4 regions of the Streptomyces sp. NA04227 genome follow, and region 4 is predicted to be linked to each of the others. Evidence: riboswitches for the same ligand, from Rfam matches in the RefSeq annotation. Region 4 holds a riboswitch; each other region holds the start of a gene.

Region 1 (5,074 bases), 3.1 Mb from region 4:
GTGCGCCGATGGTGTCCATCGCGGGCGGTGAGCCGCTGATGCACCCGCAGATCGACGAAATCGTACGGCAGTTGGTGGCGCGGAAGAAGTTCGTGTTCCTGTGCACCAATGCCCTGCTGCTGCGCAAGAAGCTGGAGAAGTTCACGCCCTCGCCCTATCTCGCCTTCGCCGTGCACATCGACGGACTGCGCGAGCGGCACGACGAGTCGGTGGCGAAGGAAGGGGTCTTCGACGAGGCGGTCGAGGCCATCAAGGAGGCGCAGCGACAGGGCTTCAGGGTCACCACCAACTCCACCTTCTTCAACACCGACACCCCGCAGACCGTTGTCGAGGTGCTGAACTTCCTCAATGACGATCTCAAGGTCGACGAGATGATGATCTCGCCCGCCTACGCCTACGAGAAGGCTCCCGACCAGGAGCACTTCCTGGGTGTCGAGCAGACCAGGGAACTGTTCAAGAAGGCGTTCGCCGGCGGCAATCGTCGCAAGTGGCGGCTCAACCATTCGCCGCTCTTCCTCGATTTCCTCGAGGGCAAGGTCGACTTCCCGTGCACGGCCTGGGCGATCCCCAATTACTCGCTCTTCGGCTGGCAGAGGCCCTGCTATCTGATGAACGACGGGTACGTCACGACCTATCGGGAACTCGTCGAGGACACCGACTGGGACGCGTACGGCCGGGGCAAGGACGAGCGCTGCGACAACTGCATGGCGCACTGCGGCTACGAACCCACCGCCGTACTGGCCACCATGGGCTCGCTGAAGGAATCGCTGCGCGCCGCCCGCGAGACCCTCGCGAGCAGCCGCGACTGATTGAAGGACACCCACGGCCACGTCCGTACGTCCCGCGGGACCGCCCGGCCACCACGGTGGCCGGGCATCCGGCTGCCCGGCCCTTCGCGCCCGGGCGGCGACCGTCGTGAAGGAGCAGGCATGGGCAAGGACTTCGACCTCGGCGCGCTGCTCGCCGCACGCGGGGCCGAACGCTACGAGCTGCACGAGAAGCACCTGAACCACCAGCTTCCGCGCATGCTGCACACCATCGGTTTCGACAAGGTCTACGAACGGGCCGAGGGCGCGCACTTCTGGGACGCCGAGGGAAACGACTACCTCGACATGCTCGCCGGGTTCGGCGTGATGGGCCTCGGCCGCCACCATCCCGTCGTCCGCAAGGCGCTGCACGATGTCCTGGACGCCTCGCTCGCCGACCTCACGCGCTTCGACTGCCCGCCGCTGCCCGGGCTGCTCGCCGAGCGGCTGCTCACCCACAGTCCGCATCTGGACCGGGTGTTCTTCGGCAACAGCGGCACCGAGGCGGTCGAGACCGCGCTGAAGTTCGCCCGGTACGCCACCGGAAGGCCGCGCGTCCTGTACTGCGACCACGCCTTCCACGGGCTCACTACCGGCTCCCTGTCCGTCAACGGCGAAGCGGGCTTCCGCGACGGCTTCGCCCCACTGCTGCCCGACAGTGCCGTCCCGCTCGGCGATCTCGACGCCCTGCGCAGGGAACTGGCGCGCGGCGACGTGGCCGCGCTGATCGTGGAACCCGTACAGGGCAAGGGCGTGCACGCGGCGCCGCCCGGCTATCTGCGGGCGGCGCAGGAACTCCTGCACCGCGGCAAGGCGTTGCTCATCGCCGACGAGGTGCAGACCGGCCTCGGCCGCACCGGGGACTTCTACGCCTACCAGCACGAGGAGGGCGTGGAGCCGGACCTGGTCTGCGTGGCCAAGGCGCTGTCCGGCGGTTATGTGCCGGTGGGCGCGACGCTGGGCAAGGAGTGGATCTTCAAGAAGGTGTACTCCTCGATGGACCGGGTGCTCGTGCACTCGGCGAGCTTCGGCTCGAACGCCCAGGCCATGGCCGCGGGCCTCGCGGTGCTCTCGGTCATGGAGAACGACCAGATCGTCGCCAACGCCCGCGCCACCGGTGACCTGCTGCGCAACCGGCTCGCCGCCCTGGTCGACGAGTACGAGCTGCTGAGCGACGTACGCGGCCGCGGCCTGATGATCGGGATCGAGTTCGGCAGACCGTCCTCGCTGCGGCTGCGCAGCCGCTGGACGATGCTCCAGGCCGCCCGCAAGGGGCTGTTCGCGCAGATGGTGGTGGTGCCCCTGCTGCAGAAGCACCGCATCCTCACCCAGGTCTCCGGCGACCACATGGAGGTGATCAAGCTGATCCCGCCGCTGATCGTCGACGAGGCGGACGTGGACCGGTTCGTCACCGCCTTCCGCGCGGTGATGGACGAGGCGCACAGCGGGGGCGGGCTGATGTGGGACTTCGGCAAGACCCTGGTGAAGCAGGCGGTCTCCGGGCGCTGAGCCGGGGGCGCGTGCGGCGCGGCCGGAAGGCGCGCGCCGCGGCGCGCTCAGTCGAGGAAGCTGTCCCGCAGGCGTTCGCGAGTGGCGGGCGTGAGGCCGAGACCGGTGGTCAGATAGGTCTCGACGTCGCCCCAGGTGTCCTCGATGGTCTCGAAGGCGGCGCCGAGGTAGCTCAGGCGCGCGTCGAACATCGGGCTGAGGAGCTCCATGACCTCGGGGGAGGTGCCGCCGGGGGCGTCGCTGCTGCGCCGGACCTTGTAGCGGCGGTGGGCGGCGTTGGACTTGAGGTAGTCCTCCTCGATGGCGGAGCGCTCCACGCCGAGGGCGAGCAGGGTGATGGCCACCGAGAGCCCGGCCCGGTCCTTGCCCGCCGCGCAGTGCATCAGCGCGGGCAGTCCGCCGTCGGCCATCTCGTGCAGGACGCGGCTGTGCTCGGCGGTGCGCTGCGTCATGATCGTGCGGTACGAGCCGACCATGCGGGCCGCGGCCTTGCCGTCCGCGAGCAGTTCGCGCAGCTGGGCGAGGTCCCCGTCGCGGACCATGGACCAGAACTCGACGCCGGAGGCCGGGTCGGTCAGCGGCAGGTTCAGGTTGCGTACGCCGGGCAGCTCGACGTCCGGACCTTCGAGTGCCTGGTCGCCGGCGTTGCGGAAGTCGAAGACGGTGTGCAGGCCGAGCGAGGTGAGGAAGGCGGTGTCCTCGTCGGTGGCGTGGGCCAGGTGCCCGCTGCGGTACAGCACACCCGGCCTGACGCGCCTGCCGTCCACGGTCGGCAGTCCGCCCACGTCACGGAAGTTCCGTACGCCGGTCAGCTGCGGTTCTGTCGACGGCACCTGCTGCGTCACTGGGGCTCCTCCCGGCGGGCCGCCGACGTGGTTCGCGGGCGGACACGATTTCGACGATACGACACACGTCGCGGCCGTCATCATCGCCGCTGACCGCGTGCGAGGGCCATGTGTGTGCCGTGGTTCATGGCGAAGGCAACACCGCGCGATGCCCGTATTGCCCGAAATGGCATCTGATTTCCAAGTGGCCCCGGAATAAAGTCTCCTGGCCTTGATGCGAGTGAGCGGGATCATATTCGTGACGGTCGGTGGCGGCGGCCGGTTTCGCACCCTCAAGCGCGGCAAGGATTTCCGAGTGGCCGGAAGATCGAGATTCCACGGAGTGTGACCGCTGAATTCTCCGAGGGATCAAGAAAGGAATGTGGGTGGGAATTCCCGGCTTGTCGTCCGTATTCCGGTTCGCTTAACGTCGCGCTCAATCCGGACGGACGCCTAATCCTGCCGCCGCCCGGAATCCGCACTCACCTAAGAATCGGCAGGAGCGGGGAAACCACAGGTAGTAGGCCGGGTCCCGAGTGGACCGGCTAGGGGTGAAGTCGTGCCGTATCACGGCCGGGCATCTCCAGCCCGAACCCGACAGCTCACCTCGCAGGCGCCGGAGAGGAATCCGCCATGCCTGCAAAGGGCAAGCACCGCCGTCCCACCTCGCGTCGCCTGCTGCGTACGCTCGCCGTCGCCTCCACGGGCGGCGCGGCACTCGCGCTCCCGCTGATCGGCGCCACCGGCGCCCACGCGGCCGCCGCGCAGGGCGCCGACGTCAAGCAGAAGAGCGTCACCAAGGCCGCCGAGAAGCCGAAGAAGAAGGCCAAGAAGGCCCCCGAGACCTACACCGTGGTTCCGGGCGACCACCTGTCGAAGATCGCCCAGGAGCAGCACGTCAGCGGCGGCTGGAAGAAGCTGTACGCCGACAACCGCGAGGCCATCGGCTCCGACCCCGCGCTGATCCGCCCGGGCCTGAAGCTGACCCTCGGCGCCAAGGCCGAGAAGCCTCAGGCCCCGAAGAAGCAGGCCGCGCCCAAGAAGGAAGCCCCGAAGAAGCAGGCCAAGGCCGCGCCCGCCGCCACGGGTTGGACGCTGCCCGTCGCCGGCTCCGTCGGCACGCCGTACCACCAGTCCGGCAGCATGTGGTCCAGCGGTTACCACACTGGTGTCGACTTCGCGGTGCCGACCGGGACCAGCCTGAAGGCCGTCGGCCCGGCGACCGTCGTGTCGGCCGGTCCGGGCGGTGCCTACGGCAACCAGGTCGTGCTCCAGCTCGAGGACGGCCGCTACGCCCAGTACGCGCACCTCTCCCAGATCTCCGTCTCGGCCGGTCAGAGCGTGAGCGGCGGCCAGGAGATCGGCCTGTCCGGCGCGACCGGCAATGTCACCGGGCCGCACCTGCACTTCGAGATCCGCACCGGCCCGGACTACGGTTCCGACATCGACCCGCTGGGCTATCTGCGTGCCCACGGTGTGACCATCTGAGTCAATCCGGCACCAACCCGCGAGGGCGTCTGAACGAAAGCGCGCGGACGCCGTCGCCGGGCCGAACCGGAACGCGGTAAACGATCAGGGCCGCGACGTACCAAAGGGTGCGTCGCGGCCCTGATGTGTCGTCCGACACCCCTTCGGCTATTCCGAGTTGGCGGAAATTTTCCTGGTGGCGTATCTCACGAGCCGTCAAGCCCTTATTACGGTGGCGTAGGTCACGCGTGGAGGTGAAAAATACGCTGACGTGGCAGCAGAGTCGACATCTTCCTCACGTGACGAAATCAGGTCCTACGCTGCGATCGGCGACAGCTTCACCGAAGGCGTGGGCGACCCGGGCCCCGGCGGTTCCTGTCTCGGCTGGGCCGACCGGCTGGCAGTCCTGCTCGACGACCGAGTCCCCGAACACAGCTTCCGCTACGCGAATCTCGCGGTACGCGGGAA
Region 2 (5,074 bases), 780 kb from region 4:
GGAGCGGGCCGCCATGCCGTACGCCTCGTCGACGCGGCGCAGGGCCTGCGCGAAGCTGATGCGTTCGCGCTGGGAGAGCGCGTCGATCATGGCCTCGGCACGGTCGCCGATGCCGCGCTTGGGGACGTTCAGGATCCGGCGCAGCGGGACGGAGTCCTCGGGGTTGGCGAGGACGCGCAGGTACGCGAGGACGTCGCGGACCTCCTTGCGCTCGTAGAAGCGGACGCCGCCGACCACCTTGTACGGGAGGCCGACCCGGATGAAGACCTCTTCGAAGACACGGGACTGCGCGTTGGTGCGGTAGAACACCGCGACGTCCCCGGACTTGGCCTCGCCCTTGTCGGTGAGCCGGTCGATCTCGTCGGCGACGAACTGCGCCTCGTCGTGCTCGGTGTCGGCGACGTAGCCGGTGATGTGCGCGCCCGCGCCCGCCTTGGTCCACAGGTTCTTGGGGCGGCGGGACTCGTTGCGCTCGATGACGGCGTTGGCGGCGCTGAGGATGGTCTGGGTGGAGCGGTAGTTCTGCTCCAGGAGGATCGTCGTGGCGTCCGGGTAGTCCTCCTCGAACTGGAGGATGTTGCGGATGGTGGCGCCGCGGAAGGCGTAGATGCTCTGGTCCGCGTCACCGACCACGCACAGCTCGGCGGGCGGGATGTCCGCGGCCTCGCCCTCGACCGGCGCACGGCCGACGAGCTCGCGCACCAGGGCGTACTGGGCGTGGTTGGTGTCCTGGTACTCGTCGACCAGGACGTGCCGGAAGCGGCGACGGTAGTGCTCGGCGACGTCCGGGAAGGCGCGCAGCAGGTTGACCGTGGTCATGATCAGGTCGTCGAAGTCGAGGGCGTTCGCCTCGCGCAGCCGCGCCTGGTACATCGCATAGGCCTGGGCAAGCGTCTTCTCGAACCCGTCGGCGGCCTTGTCGGCAAAGTCCTCTTCGTCGATGAGCTCGTTCTTCAGGCCGGAGATCTTGGCGCTGAAGGACTTCGGCGGGAACTTCTTCGGGTCGAGGTCCAGGTCGCGGCAGACCAGGGCCATCAGACGCTTGGAGTCGGCGGCGTCGTAGATCGAGAAGGAGGAGGTGAAGCCGAGCTTCTTCGACTCGCGGCGCAGGATGCGGACGCAGGCGCTGTGGAAGGTGGAGACCCACATGGCGTTCGCACGCGGCCCGACGAGCTGCTCCACGCGCTCCTTCATCTCGCCCGCGGCCTTGTTGGTGAAGGTGATGGCGAGGATCTGGCCGGGGTGCGCGCCGCGCTCGGCCAACAGATACGCGATGCGGTGGGTGAGCACCCGGGTCTTGCCGGAGCCCGCGCCGGCCACGATGAGCAGGGGCGAGCCGCTGTGCACGACGGCGGCGCGCTGTTCCTCGTTCAGTCCCTCCACCAGGGCAGCGGGATCCACCACGGGGCGCGGGGCGCCGTCGCGGTAGTGGGCGTCGCGGGGTGGCGGCACGTCGAATTTCCCTCCGAACAAGTCGTCGGGTACTTCTTCCGGGCCCTCATCCTCGGGTGGCGGGGGCGCTTCCTCGCGCGGGGCACGCAGATCCGCCAGGAAGCTTTCGTCAAAGAGGCTGCTCATCGCCTCCCGAGTCTAGGCGGCCCCACTGACAGCCCGCCCCGGGTTCGGCCCAGGCCACTCCCGCGCGCCCGGTACGGAGCGCTCCGCTTACGTGCTCTCACGCAGCGCGAAAGTCACGAAAATGTATCGGGCAATTCGAACACCAACCTTCACAGGCGTTCCACGAGTTGGCTAGCGTGCCGGTCGGGCAGTCCGCCACCACCGGGGAAGATCTCGCCGGGACGGGCCGCTCCCGCCGAGTCCGGTGCGCCCACGGGGCAGCCGGAGCCGGGGACCCACCAGGATCCCTTGGGGTGAATCGGCACCGCGTTCACGGCGCGGAGCCGTAGGGCAGACCTTCCCAGCCCGAACCCGACAGCTAACCCGGTAGGCGGCCGAACGGAAGGAGTCGCCCTCCGTGGCGTCACACCGCAAGCCGCGCCCGGCCCGCCTGGCGCCCTCCGGTCCCGCCCTCGGCCTGACCACCGCCGCGCTCACCTCGGTCGCCCTGCTCTCGCAGAGCGCGACCGCCGCGCCCGAGAAGCCGCGGCCCAGCATCGAAGAGGTCAAGAAGAAGGTCGACGACCTGTACCGCGAGGCGGGTGTCGCCACGCAGAAGTACAACGCCGCCAAGGAACGCGCGACCTCGCAGCGCAAGAAGGTCGACACCCTTCTGGACGACGTGGCCAAGCGCACCGACAAGCTCAACGACGCACGGCGCGAGCTGGGTTCGTACGCCGCCGCCCAGTACCGCACGGGCGGCCTCTCGGACACCGCCAATCTGCTCCTCGCCGACGACCCGGGCGAGTACACCGAGCAGAAGCAGCTCATGCACCGGCTCACCGGACGGCAGAAGCAGGCGGTCGACGACTTCCAGGCGCAGCAGCTCGCCACCTCGCGCAAGCGGGCCGAGGCGGCCCGCAGCCTGGAGACGCTGACCGGCACCCAGGACTCGCTCAAGACCTCCAAGCAGAACGTGCAGTCCAAGCTGACCGAGGCCCGCGAGCTGCTGTCGAAGCTGACGGCCGAGGAGAAGGCCCGGCTCGCGGCGATCGAGAAGAGGAAAGAGGACGAGGCCCGCCGCAAGGCCGAGGAACTCGCCCGGCAGCAGGCCGCGGAGCGCGAGCGGCGCGAGCGCGAGGAAGAAGAAAACAACGACGACGGTGACGGCGGCGGGGGCGGGACCACCGACCCCGGCACGGGCACCGACACCCCCGGCGGCACCACGGCCGCCCAGGGCGAGCAGGCCATCGCCTTCGCACGGCAGCAGATAGGCAAGCCGTACGTGTGGGGCGCGACCGGGCCCGGCTCGTTCGACTGCTCCGGGCTGACCCTCAAGGCCTGGGACGCGGCGGGCATCACGCTGCCGCGCACCACCTGGGACCAGGTGAAGACCGGCACCACCATCCCGATCTCCCAGGCGCGCGCGGGCGATCTGGTGTTCTTCTACGACGACATCAGCCACGTCGGCCTGTACCTCGGCGACGGCAAGATGGTCCACGCCCCGAAGCCGGGCACCAACGTCCGCGAGGAGTCGGTGTACTACATGCCGATCCACAGTGTGGTGCGGCCCGGGTAGCGCCTTGGGCAACGGCCGCCCGTACGGGCGTACTTGAGCGGCGGATACGCGAAGGGGCCCGCTTTGCCCAGGAGTTCACCTGGGGAAGGAAGCGGGCCCTCGGCGTGCCGGAGCGTGCGAGCCCTCAGGTCCAGAGCACCGCGATGAAGATGTTCGCCGTGGTCAGGGCGCCGACGAGGGCGAACTGGGACTTGTCGACCCGCTCCTCGTCGCGCTTCACGTAGACGAGCCCGAGGATGACGATCAGCAGGGCGAGCTTGAGGCCGATCTTGATGTTGTTGACGTCGGCGTCGTCGGCCTGGTTGAGGCCGACCAGGATCACACCGGTGACCAGCATGGTGAGCGCGCCGTGCAGCATGGCCGGGCTGAAGCGGGCGGTGTTTTCGCCCATGGCCTTCATCTGGGTGAGGAATCCGCCAAGCAGTGAGGCGATGCCGATGATGTGCAGGCCCACGAAGAGGTGGATGAGTACGTCCATGTCCCGGAGCGTAGCCCTCCGCCCCGCGGCGGCCTCGGGCGGGACGGCGCCGTAGCACCGGCCCGGACCCGGCGCGCGGCGCTTGCGCCGATCGGTCAGCTCGGGGCGCCAACGCGGTGGCCCGGGTGTCCGCGTCCGGTCGCACATGGTCAACATGCCCGCCTGTGCGAGCACTTGTGGACATCGGGTTAATCGTCTGTGCGCGCCGTTTAGCGTCCTCCCCCAGGTGTCCGGCCTCTCACCGCCGTCCGCGAGGACGGTCGCCGGACACCTGCCCCCGGCTCCGGTGGCGGTCCGCTCCCCCGTACGGGACGCCGCCGGGGCCGGGCATCCGCCGCGCACGCCGTGGCGGAGACCGCACGGAGCCGTCGCACGGAAGGACGTGGAGCCCTCGTGGCCGCGCAGCACAAGCACCGCAAGCAGACCCACCGAAAACCCGGCCGCCGCCCGCTGGGCGGCAAGGCCGCCGCCCGCGCCGCCACCGCGCTCGCCCTCACCGGGGCGGCGACGGCCGGAGTCCTCGGCCAGAGCGCGGCCGCCGCACCATCCGGGGACCCGGACCGGGTGCAGGCCCGGGTGGAGAGCCTCTACCGGGAGGCGGAGGCGGCGGCGGACAAGTACCACGGCGCCAAGGAGCAGGCCAAGGAGGCGCGGAAGGCGCTGGACCGGCTCCAGGACGAGGCCGCGCGCCGGACGCAGCGGCTCAACTCGGCCCGCACGGCGCTCGGTTCGGTGGCGAAGGACCAGTACCGGGAGGGGACTCTCGGCCCGGTGGCGCGGCTCGCGCTGTCCGAGGACCCGGCGCACTGGCTGCGCGGCGCGGAGCTGGCCGAGCGCGCGGGCGACCGGCAGTCGGCGACGCTCGCCGAGGCCCGCGGTGAACTGCGCGAACTCGACCGGCTGCGGGACGAGTCGGCCCGCCTGGCCGGGCGGCTCACCACCCGCGAGCGCGATCTGGCCCGCAACAAGCGCACCGTGCAGGGCAAGCTCCGCGAGGCCCGGCACCTGCTCGCCCGGCTCACCGCCGACGAACGCGCCCGCCTGCGGGAGAAGGAACAGCGCGCCTCCCGCGACGCCGAGCGGTCGGCCCCCGTGGCCGCGCCGGTGGCGCAGGCGCTGCCCGGCTCCCGGGCCGCCGCCGCGATCGCGTACGCGTACCGCGCCCTCGGCAAGCCCTATGTGTGGGGCGCGACCGGCCCCAGCTCCTACGACTGCTCCGGGCTCACCCTGGCCGCCTACCGCGCGGCGGGTGTCTCGCTGCCCCGGACCTCCTACTCCCAGATCAACGCCGGACAGCGGGTCTCACGCGGCCAACTGCGCCCCGGCGACCTGGTGTTCTTCTACTCCGGCGTCAGCCATGTCGGCCTGTACATCGGCGACGGGAAGATGATCCACGCGCCGAAGCCGGGCGCGCCGGTACGCGTCGCGCCGATCGACCAGATGCCGTTCGCGGGCGCGGC
Region 3 (5,074 bases), 2.2 Mb from region 4:
TCGTTGGACAACCAGCGCGACGTGGTGAAGAACGAGCGCCGCCAGCGGTACGACAACGTCCCCTACGGCACGGCCTTCGAGCGTCTGACCGCGCTCGCCTACCCGGACGGGCACCCGTACCACCACACGCCGATCGGTTCGATGTCGGACCTGGACGCGGCGACGCTGGAGGACGCGCAGTCCTTCTTCCGGACCTACTACGCGCCGAACAACGCGGTGCTTTCGGTCGTCGGTGACATCGACCCCGAGCAGACGCTGGCCTGGATCGAGAAGTACTTCGGTTCGATCCCGGGGCACGACGGCAAGCCCGCGCCGCGCAGCGGTGAGCTGCCGGAGACCATCGGCGAGCAACTGCGCGAGGTCGTCGAGGAGGAGGTCCCGGCGCGCGCGCTGATGGCCGCCTACCGGCTGCCGGAGGACGGCAGCCGCGCCTGCGACGCCGCCGACCTGGCCCTCACGGTGCTCGGCGGAGGCGAGTCCTCGCGCCTGTACAACCGCCTTGTGCGCCGCGACCGTACGGCCGTCGCCGCCGGTTTCGGTCTGCTCAGGCTGGCCGGTGCGCCCTCGCTGGGCTGGCTGGACGTGAAGACCTCCGCCGATGTGGAGGTGCCCGACATCGAGGCGGCCGTGGACGAGGAGCTCGCCCGGTTCGCCGCGGAGGGCCCCACCGCGGAGGAAATGGAGCGCGCGCAGGCGCAGTTGGAGCGCGAGTGGCTGGACCGGCTCGGCACCGTGGCGGGCCGCGCGGACGAACTGTGCCGCTACGCCGTCCTGTTCGGTGACCCGCAGCTCGCCCTGACCGCCGTGCAGCGGGTGCTCGACATCACCGCGGAGGAAGTGCGGGAGGTGGCCAAGGCACGGCTGCGTACGGACAACCGGGCCGTCCTCGTGTACGAGCCCGTCGCGGCCGAGGACGCCGAGGCCGACCAGGACGCCGCCGGTACCGAGGACGAGGAGACGGCGAAGTGAACGCCATGATGAAGTTCCACCCGCAGCCCACCGCAGGCGACGCCAAGCCGTGGGCCTTCCCCGCCCCGGAGCGCGGGCGGCTCGACAACGGCGCCACCGTGCTGCGCTGCCACCGCCCGGGCCAGCAGGTCGTGGCCGTGGAGGTGCTCCTCGACAGCCCGCTGGAGGCCGAACCCGCCGGGCTCGACGGAGTCGCCACCATCATGGCCCGCGCCTTCTCGGAGGGCACCGACAAGCACTCCGCGGAGGAGTTCGCGGCCGAGCTGGAGCGCTGCGGCGCCACGCTCGACGCGCACGCCGACCACCCCGGTGTGCGGCTGTCGCTCGAAGTCCCCGCCTCCCGGCTCGCCAAGGCGCTCGGGCTGCTCGCCGACGCGCTGCGCGCCCCCGCGTTCGCCGACAGCGAGATCGAGCGTCTCGTACGCAACCGGCTCGACGAGATCCCGCACGAGTCGGCCAACCCGGCCCGCCGCGCGGCCAAGGAGCTGTCGAAGCAGCTCTTCCCCGCCGAGTCCCGGATGTCCCGGCCCCGGCAGGGCACCGAGGAGACGGTGGCGGCGATCGACTCGGCCGCCGTGCGCGCCTTCTACGAGAAGTACGTGCGTCCCGCGGCGGCCACCGTCGTGGTCGTGGGCGACATCGCGGGCATCGACCTCGACGCGCTGCTCGGCGACACGATCGGCGCCTGGACCGGCGGTGCCGCGGTGACCGGCAGCCCCTCGCCGGTCACCGCCGACGACACCGGCCGGGTCGTCATCGTGGACCGTCCCGGCGCGGTGCAGACCCAGCTTTTGATCGGCCGGGTCGGCGCGGACCGCCACGACCGGGTCTGGCCCGCCCAGGTGCTCGGCACCTACTGCCTGGGCGGCACCCTGACCTCCCGGCTGGACCGGGTGCTGCGGGAGGAGAAGGGCTACACCTACGGCGTGCGTGCCTTCAGCCAGGTGCTGCGCTCCGCGCAGGACGGCTCGGGTGCGGCGATGCTCGCCATCTCCGGTTCCGTGGACACCGCCTCCACCGGCCCCGCCCTGGAGGACCTCTGGAAGGTGCTGCGCACCCTCGCGGCGGACGGTCTCACCGACGCGGAGCGCGATGTGGCCGTACAGAACCTGGTCGGTGTCGCCCCGCTGAAGTACGAGACGGCGGGCGCCGTCGCCGGGACGCTCGCCGACCAGGTGGAGCAGGAACTGCCCGACGACTTCCAGGGGCAGCTCTACCAGCAGCTCGCCGCGACGGGCACCGTGGAGTCGACCGCGGCCGTGGTCAACGCCTTCCCGGTCGACCGGCTCGTCACTGTCCTGGTGGGCGACGCGGCCGAGATCGAGGAGCCGGTGCGTGCGCTCGGCATCGGTGAAGTGACGGTGGTCACCGGCCAGTAGGACCGGTCGCCGGTCCGTGGGCCGGCAGCGAACGGCCCCGGTGTCGGCACCGCCACCGGGGCCGTTCGCTGTCTGGTTTCTGGTGAACGCACCGCTATGTCCTGTGTGATGGGCGACAAAAGACCGAATCGGTTTGGTCGCACCACCTCTCCCGCTTAGCGTCCTTCCGGCTGTTCGTCATGTGCGCGCCGCATCCGCGGCACCGGACAGTCATCGCCGAGTCCCCCGAAGGCGCGAGCCGGGGGAGCCGGGGACCCGCCTCCAAGGGCCCTTCGCGGTCCGGGAGTTCAGTTCCTGGGGTGAATCGGCCGCCCTCGCGGGCGTCCGTAGGAGACTTCCTGCTCCGAACCCGTCAGCTAACCCGGTAGGCGAGAGGGAAGGAAGGGACCAGCCACACCCATGGCGATCACCCGTGCCCGCGGGAGACACCGCAGACCGAGCCGCCTCACCAGGACGTCCGCCACCGCGGCCGGTGTCGCCGCACTCACCACCGCCGGGGTGCTCGGCGGTCTCGCGGCACCCGCCGGGGCCGCCGAGGAGTCCGTCGAGCAGAGTGGACTGGCCGGGGCGATAGCCATCGACCGGGTCGGCACCTCTCTCGCCGAGCGGATCGAGGCTCAGGCCGAGGCCCAGGAGGCCGCCGCCGCTGCCGAGGCCGCCAAGAAGAAGGCCGCCGAACTGGCCGAGCGCCGCGCCGAGGAGGCCAAGCGCAAGGCACGCGCCGAGCGGGCTGCCAAGGAGCGCGCGGCACGTGCCGCGGAGCGCCGCCGCCTCAACGCCTTCGTCCTGCCCGTCGAGGGCTCGTACGTCTCCACCTCGTACGGCGCCGGTGGTGGCATGTGGTCCTCCGGCAGCCACACCGGCGTCGACTTCCACGCCGCCTCCGGCACCTCGGTCCGGGCCGTCGGCCGCGGCACCGTCGTCAGCACGGGCTGGGGCGGCGCCTACGGCAACGAGGTGGTGATCCGGATGCACGACGGGACGTACACGCAGTACGGCCACCTGTCCTCGATCGGGGTCGCGGTGGGGCAGTCGGTGACGCCCGGTCAGCAGATCGGACTCGCCGGTGCGACCGGCAACACCACCGGGCCGCACCTGCACTTCGAGGCGCGCACCGGTGAGGACTACGGCTCGGACATCGACCCCGTCGCCTATCTGCGCTCCCACGGCGTGAATCTCTGAGGCGCCGCTCCCGGCCGGGAGCGCACCTCGGTGCGAAATGCCACGAAAGCCCTCGGCCTGCCCGCCGAGGGCTTTTGTGTTGTCCAAAAAATATCCCCGGATTCCCCTTCGCCGTCGGAAATCAAGTCACACTGCAATAGAGTCGTCTAACGCGTGCCGGTGAGCGGCGCGCGCGACAAAGCAGAGTGTTTCGCGCGGATCAATGCGGAGGTCCGGTCATGCGCATTCCCGCGCATTCGGTGTGCACGGCGATCCGGGACGACATCGTCTCGGGGGTCCACGAGCGGGGCGGGCGCCTCACGGAAGAAGTCCTCGCCCGGCGTTACGGGGTCTCCCGGGTGCCGGTGCGCGAGGCCCTGCGCACCCTGGAGGCCGAGGGCTTCGTGCTCACCCGCAGGCACGCCGGGGCCTGTGTCGCCGAGCCGACCGAGCAGGAGGCCGCCGACCTGCTCGACATCCGTACCGCCCTGGAACCGCTCGCCGCAGCCCGCGCCGCCCAGCGCCGCACGGAATCCCATCTCAAGGTGCTGCGGGGCCTGGTCAGGCTGGGGCAGGAGCGGTCCGTACGAGGGCACAGCGAGGATCTGCGCTCACTGGGCGGCTGGTTCCACGAGACGCTCGCGCAGGCCTCCGACAGCCCCGGGCTCATCGCACTGCTGACCCAGCTCCGGCACAAGATCTCCTGGATGTACACGATCGAGGCGCCGCGGCGGCCCGCCGACTCCTGGGCCGAGCGCGGCGCCATCGTCGACGCCGTGGCCCGCGGGGACGCCGAGCGCGCCCGATCGCTGACCGCCCTGCACGGTGAGCGGACCGCGCCTTTCCACCGGCTGAAGTTCGCGCCGGACCGCTCCCGCGTGAGGAGTTCGCAACATGCCGTAAACACGGCGAGCTCTCCTGATTAACATCGCTACCGTATACAAAGAATAGCCAATTTCCCTGCAGCTTTTCTTGTGCTGTCCACAGTGATTTACCGAAGGGAATACGTGGCCTTGGCGGTGGTGGAGAACCGGCCAAAGTGCGTACGCATGCTGCTTTTCCCTCGACCTGTTCGCGCCTAATTCTCGCGAACAGGTGGCCCGGCGTGCCCGAAAGTCGCGGAAAGTGCTGCGGGAATCCGTACCCGGAAATCCGGCCGGTGACCGGGCGGGCCGTCAGACCGTCTCGGGCAGTTCGTCGAGGCCCTCCGCGACCAGCTGCGCCAGCCGGTCCAGAGCCTGCTCGGACCCCTCGACGTCCGAGCTGAGCACGATCTCCTCGCCGCCCATCGCCCCGAGCCCGAGCACCGCCAGCATCGACGCGGCGTTCACCGGGGCACCCTCGCCCTTGGCCACCCGCACCGGTACCCCCGACGCGGCGGCCGCCCGTACGAAGACGGACGCGGGACGGGCGTGCAGCCCCTGCGGCCAGCCGATCCTGACGCGACGCTCAGCCATCCGTGCCGCCCTCCGTGAGTACGTTCAGCTCCGCTCGACTCCCAACCCAGTGTGGCGCACCCGCCGCGTCCGCCACAGGAGGACGGGTGGGCGGTGCGGCGGCGGACC
Region 4 (5,074 bases):
GTAGCGCACGCCCGGGACCGTGTCGCCGTCGCCGAAGAGGTCCTTCTGGAAGTCGGAGTCCACGGCCTGGTCGGTCAGGCCCCGCATCTCCGCGAAGTCGAGCAGCCCGGTGGCGAAGCCGAGCAGGCGCAGCTTCTCGGCGAGGGTGACCAGACCGCTCACGTCGGTGCCGTGGTTGCTGGGCGCCATGCCGATGTTGACGTCGACCTTGTCGGCCCCGCCGAGCCGCTTGAGGTAGTAGTTCGCGACCAGGCCGCCCTGCGAGTGGCCGACCACGTCGACCTCCTTCGCCCCGGTGGCCGCGAGCACCTTGTCGACGAAGGCCCGCATCTGCTTGCCGGAGTCGGCGACCGACTTCAGACCGCCCACGCGGTTCAGGGACAGGGGGTGCATGCCGTAGTTGAAGGCGAAGACGCAGTAGCCCTTATTGGCGAGCATGGGGGAGAGCGCGACCCAGTTGGCGCCCGTGTTGAAGAAGGTGCCGTGCACCAGGACCACCGGCTTGCGGTGCTCGTCGCTCGGCTTGCAGTTCCAGTCGTTGGCGCCGGCGACCTTGTCGGGTGTCAGCGCGTAGTTCAGCAGCGCCGTGCCCACCCCGCCGACGGGGTACTGCTGTGGCTGTTCGGTGGCCTGTGCCGTGCCGGTGGTCAGCGCACCGGTGGCGGCCAGGGCCACACCGGCTGCGGCGAGACGGCAGGCGAGCGAGGTGATGCGGCTCATGGCGAGAGGTCCTTCGGTCGGCTTCGGAGTACCTGAGGGGGCACTCCCACCGGGCCGGGGGCGCAGTGCACGCGTCCTGTACTTCGCGTGTACTCCGCACAACCCCCGTGGTCCGGCCGACACCAGACTGCGCCGACGCGCCGGAAAGGGCTTTGGTTCGGCCTCCAGAGTTTTCGGCGGGGTTTGTGACCGTCCACAAGAGCGGGACCTCGTACTCGGGTCGGCGGTGCGTGTCGACGGCGGGTGTCGGCGGCGGTGAGTGCCGACGACGGCACCGGAGAGGGAGGGACCCTCCCGGGGACCGCCGGCCGAGGGCAGGGGGTGGCCGACGGCCCCCTTCCGCGCGGGTCCGTCTTCCCGCACGGTGCTCATCCAGTTCAAGCGTGTTCGGCGGCGCGGGGAAGGGTGCGTGCGCGCGGTGATGCGTGTGCGGACTTCACACGGCGTGTGCGGCGCGCACTCCGGCTCGCACTCCCCACTGCGCTCGCGCCGATCCGAGGGGGTGCGTGCCACCGGCCGACGGGCTCTCGGGACACCGGCCGACGGGGCTCCCGGGACACCTTCTTCCGGGCCCGGCCGTGGCGCTCCGCACGGGCTCCGAACGGACTCCGAACGGGCTCCGGACGCCGCCGCTCGTTAATCGGTACGAGGCACCCCCTTTGATGGCGTAGACTTCATTTCAACGACGCGGGGTGGAGCAGCTCGGTAGCTCGCTGGGCTCATAACCCAGAGGTCGCAGGTTCAAATCCTGTCCCCGCTACTGAAGGCCGAGGGCCGGAACCCGGAAACGGATTCCGGCCCTCGGTGTTTTTCGTGCCGTGCGGTGCACCGCATCGCGGTGCCGTGCAGTGCTCTGTCGCGCCGTGCCGTGCCCGCCTCGGGCCGTACACCCGTCCGGGCCCCGCCCGGTCGTCTCTGCCGGGCTTCCGGGAAACGCTGAAAGTGTTCTGTTGGCCCGGCCGCCGCGCGGTCGTCGAGACGGCGGGAGCCGCGTAGTGGGGAACCCAGGCGGTCGGGACGAGGAGCGGGTCCCGTACGCGGTCTCCCACGGAGCCAACGCCGACCCCGGTGTGCACCCGCCCCGCCGCTCGATGTCCCAGCTGTTCGTCCGCGCCCTGCCCGTCCTCCTGATCGTGCTCGGCACCGTCTACGACGCCCTCACGCCGCCGGTGTACAGCGCCCTGCCGATGTTCTCGGCCGCGCCGCTGATCGCCGCCCCCCTCTACAGCAGACGCGGCACCCTGGCCATCTCCGCCCTCGCCTGTGCGGCCGTGCTCGCCCTGCGGAACTACCAGGAGCACTTCTCCAACATCGAGGGCCGGACCGAGGTGGTCACCGTGGTGACCGTCTCCGTCCTCTCCCTCCTGGTGAACCGGGCCGTCCAGCGCGGCGGCGCGCAGCTCGCCTCGGCCCGCGAGATCGCCGAGGCCGCCCAGCGCGCCGTACTGCCGGAGCCGCCCGAGCGTCTGGACGGACTCCAGATCGCGGTGCGCTACGAGGCGGCGCAGGAGGGCGCGTTCATCGGCGGCGACCTGTACGCGGTGCAGGACACCCCCTACGGCGTACGGATGATCGTCGGCGATGTGCGCGGCAAGGGCATGGGCGCGGTGGCGACCGTGGCCGTGCTCATCGGCACCTTCCGGGAGGCCGCCGAACAGGAGGTCACCCTGGAGGCGGTGGCCCGCCGCCTGGAACACGCCCTGGCCCGGGAGGCCGCACTGCGCAGCGGCATCGACGGCTTCGAGGACTTCACCACCGCCGTGCTCGCCGAGATCGTGCACGAGGGCCGGGTGGTACGGCTGCTCAACCGGGGGCACCCCGGGCCGCTGCTGCTCGACGGCGACGGCGGGCTGCGCGTCCTCACGGCGGACCGGGCCGCGCTGCCGATCGGCCTGGCCGAGCTCGGCGGCGCGGGCGCCGACCGTGTCCAGGAGATCGACTTCCCGCTCGGCGCCACCCTGCTCTTCCACACCGACGGACTCCTTGAAGCACGCAACGCGGACGGCGTCTTCTACGACCCGGTGTCCCGTCTGGAGGGGCGGGTGTTCCCGGCGCCGGGCGTGCTGCTGGCCACTCTGGTGAAGGAAGTGGTCCGGCACACCGACGGCGGCGCGACGGACGACATGGCGCTGCTCGCGGTGCGGCGCCCGGTCACGGCGCCGCCCGACGACACAGGGGCCGACGACTCCGTGGCGGGGACGCGGAGTGACTTTCGGTGAGTGGGCGATGCCACTGAATAACAACTGACACACCGTCAGGAGATTGTGGGTTTGGGAAGTTGGCGAAAATCGCGTCCAACTCGCCCCATGCGGCACCCTTATGTCCGCAAAATTTCTTGCGCCGACGTCAAGGATCACGGGGAACTCTTGGAATACGGGGTCCGGGTCTATTAACGTTCGATAACGCAGCGCGGTCGTCACAGCCGTCACAAGGGTCGGCTCCGTGCTCATGCGCCTAATCCCGCAAGGGAGCCGGGGAACCACCTTTTTGGGGTGAATCGGTCGCCTTTCCTTCGAGGGGCGACGGTAGGAGACCTTCCTGCTCCGAACCCGTCAGCTAACCCGGTAGGCGAGAAGGAAGGAAAGGAGCACGCCTCCGTGGCGTCCAACGGCCCTGCCACCCGCACCGGTTACTTGCCCAGTGACGAGGACTACGGCTTCGAGGAGCCCCTCCCGCAAGCCGGGGAGTGGAATCCCACCGCCGAGTCCGTCCGCCCGGTACGCGGCAGACACCGCGTCATCAAGCAGCGGGGCGGCCTCGCGCGCAGCTCCACGGTCCTCGGTGTCGGTGTCATCGCCGCCGTGGGCGCGGGCGGCATCGCGACCGCACAGGGCGGCAAGCCCGCGGTGCAGATATCCGTCCCGGACGTCGCGAAGGTCACCGACTCCCTGCCCGAGGCCAAGTCCCTGCCCGGCGTGGGCTCGCTGGTCTCCGGCTCCGAGGAAGCGGCCGCCGACCCGGCCGCCGCGGCCCCGCTGAGCACCGCTGCCCGTGGCGTCTCGCCCGAGGCCGGTGAGAACCTCCGCAACCGCATCCTCCAGCAGGCCGAGCAGCAGGAGGACGCCGCCGCGAGCGCCGCGCAGCAGGCCGCCGAGCAGGCCGCGGCGAAGAAGGCCGCCGAGGAGGCGGCCGAGCAGCAGAGCAAGGCGAAGGCGGAAGCCGACGCCAAGGCCGAGGCCGCCAAGAAGGCGGCCGAGGAGGAGGCCCGCCGCAAGGCCGAGGCCGAGCGCCTGGCCAAGCTGGCCCGCAGCTACTCGCTGCCGACCTCCTCGTACACCCTCACCTCGCACTTCGGCGACGCCGGTTCGATGTGGTCCTCCGGCTACCACACCGGCCTCGACTTCGCCGCCCCGACCGGCACCCCGGTCAAGGCCGTGCACTCCGGCACCGTCAAGGAGGCCGGCTGGTCCGGCGCCTACGGCTACCGCACGGTCCTGGAACTCGAGGACGGCACCGAGATCTGGTACTGCCACCAGTCCTCGATGAGCGTCAGCGTCGGCCAGCAGGTCACCACCGGCGACGTCATCGGCCGCGTCGGCTCGACCGGCAACTCCTCCGGCCCGCACCTGCACGTCGAGGTCCACACCCCGGGCGGCACCGGCATCGACCCGCTGGGCTGGCTCCAGTCCAAGGGACTCAACCCCTGAGACACCCGCTGCGGCGGATGCGCCGAAGCACACGTACACGGCACACGGCACCTCATGGCGTACTCACGCCGTGGGGTGCCGTTGTCGTTGCGGTGCCCCACGGCGCCCGGGGTCACCAATGCCGTTGTCGCGGTGGCCAGTTGGGCGCGGCGTGGTGCGTCGGCGGAGGGGCCGGGGCCGGGGTCGGGGCCGGGGTGCCGGGCGGGTGGTACGCGTAGGGGTGCTGGGGCGGCGGGCGGTGCGGGCCGGTCTGCTGCTGGGGCCAGTTGGCGTACGGCCGGTGCGGGAGGCCCGGCGGCGGGCGGCCGTGCGGGCCCCAGCCGTGTGCCGGGTACGGGACGGGCGGCGGCTGCGGGGCCGTGAGGTGAGCGGCGTAGGCGAGGGCGGGGGCGGCGACCCGGCGGCCGCGCCACAGGCTTTCGAGGAGTTCGCGTTCCCGGGTCACGAAGTCGGCGTTCGCACGGCCCCGGCGGCCGCGTCTGCGCAGCAGTGCCAGGGCGGTGGCCCGGTGCGCGTAGTCGGCGACGGTACGGGCGGCCGCCTTGTCGAGCGCGTGCGCCGCGTACTCGCGGGCCAGGGTGCGGGCGCGCATCGAGCCGAGGGCGTACGGCTCCGGGGCGCTGAGCCATCCGGCGGCGGCGTAGGCGGGCAGTTCCTCGCGTACGGTGCGCAGTTCGCGCTGTCGCTGCCAGACGGCGAGCCAGGTG

What was found. A riboswitch is a leader RNA that binds a small molecule or an ion and turns the genes downstream of it on or off. The one in region 4 is predicted to bind cyclic di-AMP.
Positions count from the first base shown of each region.
Region 1: it holds a riboswitch for cyclic di-AMP, as region 4 does, so the genes downstream of both, HUT18_RS31395 (LysM peptidoglycan-binding domain-containing M23 family metallopeptidase) here and HUT18_RS18770 (M23 family metallopeptidase) in region 4, are expected to answer to the same signal.
Region 2: it holds a riboswitch for cyclic di-AMP, as region 4 does, so the genes downstream of both, HUT18_RS22255 (C40 family peptidase) here and HUT18_RS18770 (M23 family metallopeptidase) in region 4, are expected to answer to the same signal.
Region 3: it holds a riboswitch for cyclic di-AMP, as region 4 does, so the genes downstream of both, HUT18_RS27805 (M23 family metallopeptidase) here and HUT18_RS18770 (M23 family metallopeptidase) in region 4, are expected to answer to the same signal.

Region 1 covers NZ_CP054918.1:7,463,987-7,469,060, forward strand. Annotated here, with positions in the region: gene hpnH (adenosyl-hopene transferase HpnH) at 1-809, shown strand, start outside; gene HUT18_RS31385 (aspartate aminotransferase family protein) at 930-2,315, shown strand; gene HUT18_RS31390 (tyrosine-protein phosphatase) at 2,363-3,160, opposite strand; cyclic di-AMP (ydaO/yuaA leader) riboswitch at 3,613-3,768, shown strand; gene HUT18_RS31395 (LysM peptidoglycan-binding domain-containing M23 family metallopeptidase) at 3,773-4,627, shown strand; gene HUT18_RS31400 (SGNH/GDSL hydrolase family protein) at 4,878-5,074, shown strand, end outside.
Region 2 covers NZ_CP054918.1:5,177,838-5,182,911, reverse strand. Annotated here, with positions in the region: gene pcrA (DNA helicase PcrA) at 1-1,578, opposite strand, end outside; cyclic di-AMP (ydaO/yuaA leader) riboswitch at 1,802-1,967, shown strand; gene HUT18_RS22255 (C40 family peptidase) at 1,976-3,136, shown strand; gene HUT18_RS22250 (hypothetical protein) at 3,261-3,614, opposite strand; gene HUT18_RS22245 (NlpC/P60 family protein) at 4,008-5,074, shown strand, end outside.
Region 3 covers NZ_CP054918.1:6,551,803-6,556,876, forward strand. Annotated here, with positions in the region: gene HUT18_RS27795 (pitrilysin family protein) at 1-969, shown strand, start outside; gene HUT18_RS27800 (pitrilysin family protein) at 978-2,348, shown strand; cyclic di-AMP (ydaO/yuaA leader) riboswitch at 2,553-2,734, shown strand; gene HUT18_RS27805 (M23 family metallopeptidase) at 2,748-3,530, shown strand; gene HUT18_RS27810 (GntR family transcriptional regulator) at 3,749-4,435, shown strand; gene HUT18_RS27815 (HPr family phosphocarrier protein) at 4,685-4,966, opposite strand.
Region 4 covers NZ_CP054918.1:4,399,687-4,404,760, forward strand. Annotated here, with positions in the region: gene HUT18_RS18755 (triacylglycerol lipase) at 1-720, opposite strand, end outside; tRNA gene HUT18_RS18760 (tRNA-Met) at 1,407-1,480, shown strand; gene HUT18_RS18765 (PP2C family protein-serine/threonine phosphatase) at 1,812-2,939, shown strand; cyclic di-AMP (ydaO/yuaA leader) riboswitch at 3,162-3,306, shown strand; gene HUT18_RS18770 (M23 family metallopeptidase) at 3,318-4,367, shown strand; gene HUT18_RS18775 (PrsW family glutamic-type intramembrane protease) at 4,480-5,074, opposite strand, start outside.